Regions from separate parts of the Streptomyces sp. NPDC042336 genome, predicted to be linked through region 2. Evidence: riboswitches for the same ligand, from Rfam matches in the RefSeq annotation. Region 2 holds a riboswitch; the other holds the start of a gene.
What was found. A riboswitch is a leader RNA that binds a small molecule or an ion and turns the genes downstream of it on or off. The one in region 2 is predicted to bind cyclic di-AMP.
Positions count from the first base shown of each region.

Region 1: linked by a shared signal. The riboswitch ahead of ACZ6IM_RS37920 (M23 family metallopeptidase) and the one ahead of ACZ6IM_RS27830 (M23 family metallopeptidase) in region 2 are both predicted to bind cyclic di-AMP.

Region 1 is NZ_JBVJEA010000033.1:45,855-52,579, forward strand. Features, by position in the region: gene ACZ6IM_RS37905 (dihydrofolate reductase family protein) at 1-380, shown strand, start outside; tRNA gene ACZ6IM_RS37910 (tRNA-Met) at 449-522, shown strand; gene ACZ6IM_RS37915 (PP2C family protein-serine/threonine phosphatase) at 852-1,928, shown strand; cyclic di-AMP (ydaO/yuaA leader) riboswitch at 2,153-2,309, shown strand; gene ACZ6IM_RS37920 (M23 family metallopeptidase) at 2,320-3,363, shown strand; gene ACZ6IM_RS37925 (aldo/keto reductase) at 3,501-4,445, shown strand; gene ACZ6IM_RS37930 (PrsW family intramembrane metalloprotease) at 4,465-5,874, opposite strand; gene trmB (tRNA (guanosine(46)-N7)-methyltransferase TrmB) at 5,885-6,724, opposite strand.
Region 2 is NZ_JBVJEA010000014.1:208,694-215,418, reverse strand. Features, by position in the region: gene dxs (1-deoxy-D-xylulose-5-phosphate synthase) at 1-1,453, shown strand, start outside; gene ACZ6IM_RS27850 (aspartate aminotransferase family protein) at 1,454-2,839, shown strand; gene ACZ6IM_RS27845 (helix-turn-helix domain-containing protein) at 2,902-3,528, shown strand; gene ACZ6IM_RS27840 (DUF6126 family protein) at 3,525-3,644, shown strand; gene ACZ6IM_RS27835 (tyrosine-protein phosphatase) at 3,673-4,470, opposite strand; cyclic di-AMP (ydaO/yuaA leader) riboswitch at 4,895-5,054, shown strand; gene ACZ6IM_RS27830 (M23 family metallopeptidase) at 5,057-6,004, shown strand; gene ACZ6IM_RS27825 (SGNH/GDSL hydrolase family protein) at 6,232-6,725, shown strand, end outside.

The sequences.
Region 1 (6,725 bases), on a different contig from region 2:
CGTTCAGCGTGGGGGCGGTCGTGGTGGCCGCCGACGGGAGCGAGCTGGCGCGGGGGTTCTCGCGGGAGGGCGGTGACCCCGTCGTGCACGCCGAGGAGGCGGCGCTCGCGAAGGTCGACCCCGAGGACCCGCGGCTCGCCCGCGCCACCGTGTACAGCAGCCTGGAGCCCTGTGCCCGCCGGGCCTCCCGGCCAGCACCCTGCGCCCGGCTCATCCTCGACGCCGGGGTGCGCCGCGTCGTCACCGCCTGGCGGGAGCCGGACACCTTCGTGGCGGGGGCGGACGGGAGCGGGGTGCTCGCGGCGGCGGGCGCCACCGTCGTCGTACTGGACGGGTACGCGGAGCGGGCCAAGGCGCCGAACCGCCATCTGGAGGGGTAGGGGAGGGCCGGGGGAGATACCGATGTGCATTCCGCCCCGTGGATGACGTACAGTGGTGAACACAACGACGCGGGGTGGAGCAGTTCGGTAGCTCGCTGGGCTCATAACCCAGAGGTCGCAGGTTCAAATCCTGTCCCCGCTACTGAAGGCCGAGGGCCGGAATCCGAAAGGGTTCCGGCCCTCGGTGCGTCTCCGCACGCGGTCCGTGTCATCCGGTCGGCCCCTCACCGTTCGCCCCCCGCCCCCGCTCCGGGAAACCTGGAGTCCGGGACGGCAAGCGGCGCGGACGTGCGGGGTGGCGGGAGACGAGTGGTGCGGCCAGGTGACGTGGACGACGAGGGAGCGTACGCCCGAGCCGGCGGCCGGCTCCCCGGCGATCCCGTGCCCGACCCGGGCCTCGGCGACGAACCGCGGCCCCTGTCGCCCCCCGCGCCACCGCCACGCCGGCGGACCGGGTACAGGCGCCTCTTCGTGCACGCCCTCCCCGTGCTGCTGATCGTCGTCGCCATCCTGTACGACATCTTCACCCCGAGGTACTTCACCGCCGGGCCCCTCTACACGGCCGCGCCCCTGATCGCCGCCCCGCTCTACTCGCGGCGCGGCACCGCCCTCACCGGTGTCGCCGTGGTCGCCGCGGTCATCGGGTTGCAGCTCGGCAAGGGCGTCATCCACTACGTCGACTCCCTCACCGAGCTGATCACCATCGCGACGGTCGCCGTGCTCGCCGTCCTGGTGAACGGCCTGGTCCGCCGCAGCGACGAGCGCCTCGTCTCCGTCCGCGAGATCGCCGAGGCCGCCCAGCGCGCCGTGCTGCCCCAGCCCGCCGAGCGGATCGCGGGCTTCGAGATCGCCGTCTGTTACGAGGCCGCCCAGGCGGACGCCTTCATCGGCGGCGACCTGTACGCGGTGCAGGACAGCGCCCGCGGCGTCCGGCTCATCGTCGGGGACGTGCGCGGCAAGGGCATGGGCGCGGTGGCCGCCGTCGCCGTGGTGATCGGCGCCTTCCGGGAGGCCGCCGAACAGGAGGCGACGCTGGAGGCGGTGGCGCAGCGACTGGAGCGGGCGCTGGCGCGCGAGGGCACCCGGCGCGACGGACTGGACGCCTTCGAGGGCTTCACCACCGCCGTACTCGCCGAACTCCCGCACGGTGGCGGCACGGTCCGCATCGTCAACCGCGGCCATCCGCCGCCCCTGCTGCTCTACGCCGACGGCACCCTCGGCCCGCTGCCCGCCCGCGAGTCGGCGCTGCCGCTCGGCATGGGCGAGCTGGGCGTGTGGCCCGACCGGGCGGAGGAGGTCGCCTTCCCCGGTGGGGCCACGCTGCTGCTCTACACGGACGGACTGACCGAAGCCCGGGACGCGAAGGGCGAGTTCTACGATCCGCAGACGCGGCTGGCCGGCCGCGTCTTCGGGCATCCGGCGACCCTGCTCGACACCCTCGCCGAGGACGTGCGCCGGCACTCCGGGGGCGGCATGGCGGACGACATGGCGCTGCTCGCCGTACGGCGTCCACGGCGAGGCGATCATGATCACTGTCACGAGCCGTGACAGCGTGACCTCCCTCCGCATAACAACTGATGCGCCGTCAGAAGAACATGACGTGAAGGGGAATACTGAGGCGCGGTCAACTCGCCCCGTTTTCACCGGTAGTGAGGCTTACATCCCGGCCGTTTCCGTTAATGATCAAGAGGAACGGCTTGGAATCGGAGCCTCGTGTCTATTAACGTTCGATAACGCAGCGCGGTCGTCCCAGCCGTCACAGAAGGCGGCTCCGTGCGCACGCGCCGAATCCCGCAAGGGAACCGGGGAACCACCACATTGGGGTGAATCGGGCGTTTGACGCCGTGGCAACACGGCTGCATGTGCCCGTAGGAGACCTTCCTGCTCCGAACCCGTCAGCTAACCCGGTAGGCGGAAGGAAGGAAAGGAGTACGCCCACGTGGCGTCCAACCGGCCTGCCCCCGAGGCCCCGTCCGTGCCCTCAGGGCACGGCACCGACACCTTCGGCTACGACAGCTACCGCACCGAAGAGGGCCCCTGGGAGGAGTGGAATCCCACCGCGGACTCCATCCGCCCCGTACGCGGCCGGCACCGCGTCGCCAAACAGCGCGGCGGGCTCGCCCGCAGCTCCACCGTCCTCGGCGTCGGGGTCATAGCGGCCGTCGGCGCGGGGGGCATGGCCAGCGCGCAGACCGGCAAGCCGCCGGTGTCCATCTCCGTGCCGGACCTGCCGAACGTCGGCTCGCTCCTGCCCGGTGACGACGACACCTCGGAGCCCGAGGGCTCCGCCACCCCGCTCAGCGGCATCACCCAGGCCGTAGCCGCCGACAGCGCGGAGGGCACCGGCACCGCCGACGCCGGTGAGTCGCTGCGGGCCCGGATCATGGCGCAGGCGGAGCAGCAGCAGGCGCAGGTCGAGACGAAGGCGGCCGCCGAAGCCGCCGCCGCGGCCGAGAAGAAGGCCGCGGAAGCCGCCGCCAAGGCGGAGAAGGAGGCCGAGGCCAAGGCCGCCGCCGCCAAGAAGAAGGCGGCGGAGGAGGCCGCGAAGAAGGCCGAGGCCGAGCGGCTCGCGAAGCTGGCCAAGCAGTACACGCTGCCGACCTCTTCGTACACGATCTCCTCCACGTTCAACCAGGCCGGCTCCCTGTGGGCCTCGGGCCACCACACCGGTCTCGACTTCGCCGCCCCGACGGGCACGCTGCTCAAGGCGGTGCACAGCGGCACGATCACGTCGGCCGGCTGGGACGGCTCGTACGGCTACAAGACCGTGCTCACCCTCGACGACGGCACCGAGCTCTGGTACGCGCACCAGTCCTCCATCAGCGTCAGCGTCGGCCAGAAGGTCACCACCGGTGACGTCATCGGCCGCGTCGGCGCCACCGGCAACGTCACGGGCGCCCACCTCCACCTGGAGGTCCACACGGCCGGCGGCTCCGGCATCGACCCGATGGCCTGGCTGCAGAGCAAGGGCCTCACTCCCTGATCCACCCCGCCCCTTGATGCGCCCCGCCGAACCCCGGCGGTCCTGACGGCAACCCCCCGACGTCAGGGCTGCCGGTTTGCGGGATTTTTGCGCAGGTGCCGGAATGGCCTGCTCCGGTGCGGTCGTTGAACCACTACATGACTTCTCTGCGCAAACTCGGCTCCTCCGACCTCGAGGTCTTCTCGCTCGCCCTGGGCGGCAACGTCTTCGGCTGGACCGCCGACCGGGACCGGTCCTTCGCCGTCCTGGACGCCTACACGGCGGCCGGCGGCAATTTCGTCGACACCGCCGACTCCTACTCCGCCTGGGTCGACGGCAACAGCGGCGGCGAGTCCGAGACCGTCCTCGGCCAGTGGTTCGCGGCCCGCGGCAACCGTGACGACGTCGTCCTCGCCACCAAGGTCAGCCAGCACCCCGAGTACCCCGGCCTGTCCGCCGCGAACATCAAGGCGGCGGCCGACGCCTCGCTGCGCCGCCTCGGTACCGACCACATCGACCTGTACTACACCCACTTCGACAAGCCCGAGGTGCCGGTCGAGGAGATCATCGGCGCGCTCGACGACCTGGTGAAGGCCGGCAAGGTGCGGCACATCGCCGCCTCCAACATCTCCGCCGAGCGGCTCGCGGAGTCCCTGGCGTTCTCCGACCGCGAGGGCCTCGCCCGGTACGTCGCCCTCCAGCCGCACTACAACCTGGTCTCCCGCGACACCTACGAGGGCGAGCTGCGCGACCTCGCCGAGCAGGCCGGTCTCGCCGCCGTGCCGTACTACGCCCTCGCGGCCGGCTTCCTCACCGGCAAGTACCGGCCCGGCACGGAGGTGGACAGCCCGCGGGCGGGCGGTGCGGCCAAGCACCTGGAGACCGAGCGGGGCCGCCGGGTGCTGGCCGCGCTGGACGAGATCGCCGAGGCCCACGACGCTCCCGTCGCCACGGTCGCCCTCGCGTGGCTCGCCGCCCAGCCGACGGTGGCGGCGCCGATCGCCTCCGCGCGCACGGTGGAGCAGCTGCCGGCCCTGCTGGGCGTGGCCGGGCTGAGCCTGACGGAGGACGAGGTCGCGCGACTGACACGGGCGTCCGCCTGAGCGCGCGGACGACGCGGACCTACGGCCGGTGGGGGCTGTACGGCACGTACGGCGCGTAGGGAGCCTGGGGCGAGGGTCCGTACGGCGCGTAGGGAGCGTACGGGGCCTGTAGGGGGTGCGGGGCGTACGTGGCGGGTGCGGTCCGCGGGCCGTACGCGCCGTGCGCCCCGCCGTAGGGATACGCCCACGGCGGTACCGGCCGCGGTGGGAGCGGCGGCGGTGCCGCGGCCCGGGCCGCGTACTCCAGCGCCGGCCGGGCCACGTCCCGCAGCTGCCACAGGGCCTCCAGCAAGGCCCGCTCCCGCACGGTGAAGTCGGCGCCCGCCCGGCCCCGGCGCCCGCGCTGCCGCAGGAACGCCACCGAGGTCGCGCAGGCCTCGTAGCGTGCCACCGCCCGCGCCCCCTCCTTCCCGGCGTGCCGGCGGGCGTACTGCCGGGCGATGCGGCGGGCCCGCATCGAGCCGAGCGCGTACGGCTCCGCCGGCGTGAGCCATCCGGCCACGACGTACGCGGGCAGTTCGGCCCGTACGGTGCCCAGTTCGCGCTGCCTGGTCCAGATCACCAGCCAGGTCAGCAGGCCGAAGGACGGCACCATGAACGCCGCGTACACGGCGAAGAAGCCGTACTCGCCGAACGCGGCCGAGCCGTTCCACAGGGCGTGCATGCCCATCGCGAGCAGCAGCCCGGCCAGGGGGAGCAGGGCCCGGCGCAGGCGGTGCCGGCCGGCCGAGAGCGCCGCGATGCCGAAGCCGATGCCGGTCAGCACGGTGAACAGCGGGTGCGCGAACGGCGACATCACCACCCGCACGAAGAAGGTCGCCGCGGTGACGGAGGCGATGCCGCTGCCGCCGGTGAGCTGGTCGGTGCCGAAGGCGGTGCCCAGGTAGAGGATGTTCTCGGTGAAGGCGAAGCCGGTGGCGGTGACCCCGGCGACGACCACGCCGTCGACGATGCCGGTGAAGTCCCGTCTGCGGAACAGGAAGACCAGGAGGACGGCGGCGGCCTTGGCGGACTCCTCGACGACCGGCGCTATGACCGTGGTGCCCAGCGTGTCCGCACCGGCCGGGTCGGCGGTCGCGGTCGCTATCCAGCGGGTCGCGAAGCTGTTGGCGACGATCGCTATCAGCGCCGCCGCGCAGGCCCCCCAGGCGAAGCAGAAGAGCAGGTTCCGCCAGGGGCCGGGATCCACCCGGTCCAGCCAGCGGAACGCGGCTATGAGCAGGGGCACGGGCAGGACGGCGAGGCCGAGCCCCACCAGGAAGCCCCGCGTGCCGGTCTGTTCGCGCACCAGGGCCAGGATCACCAGGCCGGAGAGCGCCAGCAGGGTGATCAGCGCGCCGTAACGGACCCAGGGACGCTGCCACCAGTGCGTATGCCGGTGCGCGCGGGTGGGATGCACACGGGTCGGATACGGGGGACAGGTGGCCACGGCATGGACCCTAACCGGTGGGGGGCAGCTCCTTGTGCTGTACGCGACGGAAGAGCAGGTCGTTCACCACATGTCCCTTGTCCAGTCCCTGGCCCTCGAAACGGGTCAGCGGCCGGTGTTCGGGGCGTGGCGCGAATCCGCCGCCGGGCACGGTGTTCTCGAAGTCGGGGTGCGCGGTGAGCACGTCCAGCATCTGCTCGGCGTACGGCTCCCAGTCGGTGGCGCAGTGCACGACCGCCCCCGGGGCGAGCCTGGCAGCGGCCAGGGACAGGAACTCCGGCTGGATCAGCCGGCGCTTGTGGTGCCGCTTCTTGGGCCACGGGTCGGGGAAGTAGACGCGCAGCCCGGCGAGGGAGTCGGGGGCGAGCATCTCGCGCAGCAGGATGATCGCGTCGCCGTTGCCCACCCGGATGTTGGACAGCTCCTTCCGCTCCGCGAGACCGAGCAGGTTTCCCTGGCCGGGGGTGTGCACGTCGACGGCGAGGATGTTGGTGTCCGGGTCGGCGGCGGCCATCTGGGCGGTGGCCTCGCCCATGCCGAAGCCGATCTCCAGGACGACGGGGCGGGTGTTGCCGAAGAGGTCGGCGAGGTCGATGACCCGCTGTCCGTCGATGTCCAGTCCCCACCCGGGCCACAGCCGCTGCAACGCGTCCGCCTGCCCGGTGGTCACCCGGCTCCGCCGGGGCTGGAAGCTCCGGATCCGCCGCTCGAAGTGCGACCCGGCGGGATCGGCCTTCGGGCCGTCGGGGAAACGGGGCTCGCCTTTGGCGCGGACGTGGCGCGGGGAGGTCCCGGCCGAGGGCGTAGGAGCGGCTTCGGCGGCTTCGGGGGTGTGGCGGAAGTCAGACACA
Region 2 (6,725 bases):
CAACGACAACGAACGCTCGTACGCCCCGACCATCGGCGGCCTCGCCAACCACCTGGCCACCCTGCGCACCACCGACGGCTACGAGCGGGCCCTGGCCTGGGGCAAGGACGTGCTCCAGCGCACCCCCGTGGTCGGCAACACCGTCTACGAGGCCCTGCACGGCGCCAAGAAGGGCTTCAAGGACGCCTTCGCGCCGCAGGGCCTTTTCGAGGACCTCGGGCTGAAGTACCTCGGCCCGATCGACGGGCACGACATCGGCGCCGTGGAGTCGGCACTGCGCCGCGCCAAACGCTTCCACGGCCCGGTACTGGTGCACTGCCTCACCGAGAAGGGCCGCGGCTACGAACCCGCCCTGCGCGACGAGGAGGACCACTTCCACACCGTCGGCGTGATGGACCCGCTCACCTGCGAGCCGCTGAGCCCCTCGGGCGGGCCTTCCTGGACCTCGGTGTTCGGCGAGGAGATCGTGCGGATCGGCGAGGAACGCGAGGACGTGGTGGCGATCACCGCGGCCATGCTGCACCCGGTCGGCCTCGCGCCGTTCGCCGCGCGCTTCCCCGACCGGGTCTGGGACGTCGGCATCGCCGAGCAGCACGCCGCCGTGTCCGCCGCCGGTCTCGCGACCGGCGGACTGCACCCCGTCGTCGCCGTCTACGCCACCTTCCTCAACCGCGCCTTCGACCAGCTCCTGATGGACGTGGCGCTGCACCGCTGCGGCGTCACCTTCGTCCTGGACCGGGCGGGCGTCACCGGTGTCGACGGGGCTTCGCACAACGGCATGTGGGACATGTCCGTCCTCCAGGTCGTCCCCGGGCTGCGCATCGCCGCGCCGCGCGACGCCGGCCAGCTGCGCGCCCAGCTGCGCGAGGCGGTCGCCGTGGACGACGCGCCGACGCTGCTGCGCTTCCCGAAGGAGTCCGTCGGCCCCGCCGTACCCGCCGTGGACCGGATCGGCGGCCTGGACGTCCTGCACGCCGCGGACCGGCCCGAGGTGCTGCTCGTGTCCGTCGGCGTGATGGCGCCCGTCTGCCTCGGGGCCGCCGAGCTGCTGGAGGCCCGCGGCGTCGGCTGCACCGTGGTCGACCCCCGCTGGGTCAAGCCCGTCGACCCGGCCCTCGCGCCCCTCGCGGCCGGGCACCGGCTGGTGGCCGTGGTGGAGGACAACAGCCGTGCCGCGGGGGTCGGTTCCGCGGTGGCGCTGGCGCTCGGCGACGCCGAGGTCGACGTCCCGGTGCGCCGCTTCGGCATCCCCGAGCAGTTCCTCGGGCACGCCAAGCGCGCCGAGGTCCTCGCGGACATCGGCCTCACCCCGGTCGACGTCGCCGGCCGGATCGCCGCGAGCCTGGCCCTCGCCGGACCGGCCGGTGACCAGGCGGCGGACCGGACGGCGAAACCGGTGGTGGAACAGTCCGGCGACGGACGGATCGTCATGCCAGCGCAAGGAGAGAACTGAATGACCAAGGAGTTCGACCTCGCCGCGCTCTTGGCCGAGCGCGGGGCCGAGCGGTACGAGCTGCACGCCAAGCACCTCAACCACCAGCTGCCGCGCATGCTGCACACCATCGGCTTCGACAAGGTCTACGAGCGGGCCGAGGGCGCGCACTTCTGGGACGCGGACGGCAACGACTACCTGGACATGCTCGCCGGGTTCGCGGTCATGGGCCTGGGACGTCACCACCCCGTCGTCCGCAAGGCGCTGCACGACGTCCTCGATGCCTCGCTCGCCGACCTGACCCGCTTCGACTGCCCGCCGCTGCCCGGGCTGCTGGCCGAGAAGCTGCTCTCCTACAGCCCGCACCTGGACCGCGTCTTCTTCGGCAACAGCGGCACCGAGGCCGTCGAGACCGCCCTGAAGTTCGCCCGCTACGCGACCGGCAGACAGCGGATCCTGTACTGCACGCACGCCTTCCACGGACTGACCACCGGCTCGCTGTCCGTCAACGGCGAGGACGGCTTCCGCAAGGGGTTCGCACCCCTGCTGCCCGACACCGCCGTCCCGCTCGGCGACCTGGAGGCCCTGGCCCGCGAGCTGAAGAGGGGCGACGTCGCCGCCCTGATCGTGGAGCCGGTCCAGGGCAAGGGCGTGCACGAGGCCCCGCCCGGCTACCTCCTCGCCGCGCAGGAGCTGCTGCACCGGCACAAGGCGCTGCTGATCGCCGACGAGGTGCAGACGGGCCTCGGCCGGACCGGCAAGTTCTACGCCTACCAGCACGAGGACGGCGTGGAACCCGACCTGGTCTGCGTCGCCAAGGCGCTGTCCGGCGGGTACGTGCCGGTGGGAGCCACCCTGGGCAAGGACTGGATCTTCCAGAAGGTGTACTCCTCGATGGACCGCGTGCAGGTCCACTCGGCGAGCTTCGGGTCCAACGCGCAGGCCATGGCCGCCGGGCTCGCGGTGCTGTCGGTGATGGAGAACGAGGAGATCGTGGCGAACGCCGCCGCGGTGGGGGAGCGGCTGAAGTCCCGGCTGGCGGCGCTGGTGGACCGCTACGAACTGCTCGCCGACGTCCGGGGCCGCGGGCTGATGATCGGCATCGAGTTCGGCCGGCCAAGGTCCCTGAAGCTGCGCAGCCGCTGGACGATGCTGCAGGCCGCGCGCAAGGGGCTGTTCGCGCAGATGGTGGTCGTGCCGCTGCTGCAGCGGCACCGGATCCTGACCCAGGTGTCCGGCGACCACCTGGAGGTGATCAAGCTGATCCCGCCGCTGATCATCGACACCGCCGACGCCGACCGGTTCATCGACGCCTTCACCGAGGTGATGGAGGACGCGCACAACGGCGGCGGCCTGATGTGGGACTTCGGCAAGACCCTGGTCAAGCAGGCGGTGGCCAACCGCTGAGGATCTTTTGCCTCAGAGGCAAGTAATTTGCCTCAAGGGCAAAGCTCGGGCTGAATGGAGGCATGAGCTCCTCCGAGACCGGCCCCGCCGAGGGGCCGGTCGCCACCGTCGCACCCCAGCTGCGCGAGCTGCGGCGGCGGGCCGCCCTCACCCTGGAGGCCGCGGCCCGCGCCGCGGGACTGTCGCCCGCCCACCTGTCCCGCCTGGAGACCGGTCAGCGCCAGCCTTCACTCCCGATGCTGCTCTCCCTCGCCCGTGTCTACGGTACGACCGTCGCCGAGCTGCTGGGCGAGACCGCCGCCGACCGGGACGCCGTCGTGCGCGCCGCCGACATGGAACCCACGAGCGCGGGCGGCTGGACGTACTACCGGGCCGGAGCGCCGGGCCGCGCCATGCACGCCCTGCGCGTCCAGGTGCCGTACGGCTCCCAGGGCGACGTCGTGCGCGTGCACCCGGGCGAGGAGTGGCTCCACGTCCTGCGGGGCCGGTTGCGGCTGCGCCTCGGGGACACCGAGCACCGGCTCACCGCGGGGGACAGTGCCCACTTCGACTCGATGACCCCGCACCGGATCGCCGCGCAGGACCCCGACGGGGTCGAGCTGCTCTTCGTCCACACCCTGCTGCGGAGCCCGACAGCCGCGCTGTGCCTCGGCCCGGCGCCCGGCCCGAACCCTGGAGAGATGCCATGAGCACCATGGAGGACAAGTTCCCGCGCGCCCTGTGGGTGCGACTGCTCGTCTACATCGCCCTGGGGCACGTCTTCGGCGGCTTCCTCTACCTGCTGTTCGAGGTGGGCGCCAAGTAGCGCCGTCCGCGAGCGGGCGCCCCCGGGCTCAGTCCAGCATCCGCTCGCGCAGCCGCTCCCGCGTCCGCGGAGTGAGCCGCAGCCCCTTCTCCAGGTACGCGTCGACGCCGCCCCACGTCTCCTCGATGGTCTCGAAGGCCGCCGCCAGGTACTCGGCGCGCGCGTCGAACAGGGGGCTGAGCAGCTCCATGACCTCGGGGGAGTAGGCCGAGGCCGCGGTGGAGCTGCGGCGCACCTTGTAGCGGCGGTGCGCGGCGTTCGACTTCAGGTAGTCCTCGACGACGGCCTCGCGCTCCACGCCCAGGGCGAGCAGGGTGACGGCGACGGACAGCCCCGCACGGTCCTTTCCGGCCGCGCAGTGCATCAGTGCCGGGACGCTGTCCTCGGCGAGCGCGTGCAGGATCCGGGAGTGCTCCGCCGTGCGCTCCGTGACGATCGAGCGGTAGGAGCCGATCATCCGGTCGGCGCCCTTGCCGTCGGCGAGGATCTCGCGCAGCTGGTCGAGGTCTCCGTCGCGGACCATCTTCCAGAACTCGGCGCCGTCGGCCGGATCGCTCAGCGGCAGGTTCACATTGCGCACGCCCGGCAGCTCGACGTCCGGGCCCTCGAGCTTCTGGTCGGCCGCGTTGCGGAAGTCGAAGATCGTGTGCAGGCCCAGCGAGGCCAGGAACGCGGCGTCCTCCCCGGTGGCGTGCGCCAGGTGGCCGCTGCGGAACAGCACCCCCTGCCGCACCCGCCGCCCGTCCACGGTCGGCAGTCCGCCCACGTCCCGGAAGTTGCGCACACCGGTCAGCTCGGGTTCGGTCGACGGGACCTGCTGCGTCACGGGGGCTCCTCCCACTCCGCCCCGCCGCCGCTGCTCGCCGGCGGGCACCACTCGACGATACGGCATCCCCTGTGCGCGAAATCGTACTCCGAAGAGTATTGCAGGCTGATAAGGGTCTTCTGTCCGAATTGGCGCCTTGATGACAACTGGACCTGAAATGGCGGAGGGTGAATGCGTGGTGCGTGAGCAGCGTCATATCCGTGACCGTGCGTGGCCCGTCATGTTCACGTAATTCGATTGGTTTTCCGGGGTGTTCGGGAAAAGCGCCGGGATGGAAATCGACACAGGGTTACCGGTTATTCCCGTAAAGGATCAATCGGAACACCGGTCGCGGGAACCCCTCGCTTGTCCGTGTGCGTCCCGGTCCCTTACGTTCACCACCGATCCGGACGGACGCCTAATCCTGCCGCCGACCGGAGCCCGCACTCATCGACCACCCGTACACGGCAGGAGCGGGGGACCCACAGGTAGAACTGCCTGTTCCGGTTCCCGGAACGGCTTGGGGTAAAGCCGCGTTCCGACGCGGCCGGGCATCTCCAGCCCGCACCCGACAGCTCACCTCGCAGGCGCCGGAGAGGAATTCGCCATGCCCGCGAAGGGTAAGCACCGCCGTACCAGGGCCATGCGCCTGACCCGCACCATCGCCGTCGCCGGAACCGGTGGCGCCGCGCTCGCGCTCCCGCTGATGGGTGCCGCCGTCGCCAACGCCGCCCCCGCGCACTCCGTTTCCGAGCAGGCCGTGCAGTCCGTTCCCACGTCGGCCAAGAAGGCCGCCGCGAGCGGCGCCGAGAAGAACTCGGATTCCCGGACGTACACCGTGAAGAGCGGTGACTACCTTTCGAAGATCGCCGACGAGCAGCACGTCGACGGTGGCTGGAAGAAGCTCTACGCGGACAACCGCGAGGCCGTCGGTTCCGACCCGTCGCTGATCCACCCCGGTCTGAAGCTCTCGATCGGCGGCCAGGCCGCCAAGTCGTCGGCGCCGTCCTCCGCGCAGTCGCACAAGCCCGCGCAGAAGTCCGCCGAGAAGCCCGCCGCCGAGAAGCCGGCCCAGAAGTCGACGGTCGCCGAGAAGGCCTCCTCCTCGGACTCCTCGAACACCGGCACCCAGTCCGCGGGCACCACCAGCGGCTACACCTCCCCCGTCCAGGGCGGCACCGTCGGTACCCCGTACCACCAGTCCGGCAGCATGTGGTCCAGCGGCTACCACACCGGCACCGACTTCGTCGTCCCGACCGGCACCTCGCTGAAGGCCGTCGGCGCGGGCACCGTCGTCTCCGCCGGCTGGGGCGGCGCGTACGGCAACCAGGTCGTCATCCAGCTCGCCGACGGCCACTACGCCCAGTACGCCCACCTCTCCTCGCTCTCCGTCTCCGCCGGTCAGTCGGTGACGGCGGGCCAGCAGGTCGGCCTCTCGGGTGCCACCGGCAACGTGACCGGCCCGCACCTGCACTTCGAGATCCGCACCACGCCGGACTACGGCTCGGACATCGACCCGATCGCGTTCCTGCGCTCGCACGGCGTCTCCGTCTGACGACCGGTTCCGCGCGGCCGCCGCGCCCCGAAGGCCGGACCCCGATCCCCGGGTCCGGCCTTCGGTGTATCCGGCCCCCGATACTCGGATGTATTCCGGAATTGACGAACACTTTAGGCGTGGCCTTTCTCACCGACCGTCAACCCCTTCCTACGGTCGCGTAGGTCACATTCCAGGGTGAATCATGGGCCGATGTGGCAGACGATTCGAAGAGTGACAGCAGAGCAGTGATCGGGTCGTACGTGGCGGTGGGGGACAGCTTCACCGAGGGCGTGGGTGATCCCGGCCCCGACGGGGCGTTCGTCGGCTGGGCCGACCGACTCGCCGTACTGCTCGCGGACCGGCGCCCCGAGGGCGACTTCACGTACACGAACCTCGCCGTGCGCGGCAGGCTCCTCGACCAGATCGTGGCGGAACAGGTCCCGCGGGTCGTCGCACTCGCGCCGGACCTGGTCTCGTTCGCGGCCGGCGGCAACGACATCATCCGGCCCGGCACCGATCCCGACGAGGTCGCCGAGCGGTTCGAACTGGCGGTGGCCGCGCTGACCGCCGCGGCCGGCACCGTGCTGGTGACCACCGGGTTCGACACCCGCGGGGTGCCCGTCCTCAAGCACCTGCGGGGCAAGATCGCCACGTACAACGGGCACGTCCGCGCCATCGCCGACCGCTACGGCTGCCCGGTGCTCGACCTGTGGTCGCTCCGCAGCGTCCAGGACCGCAG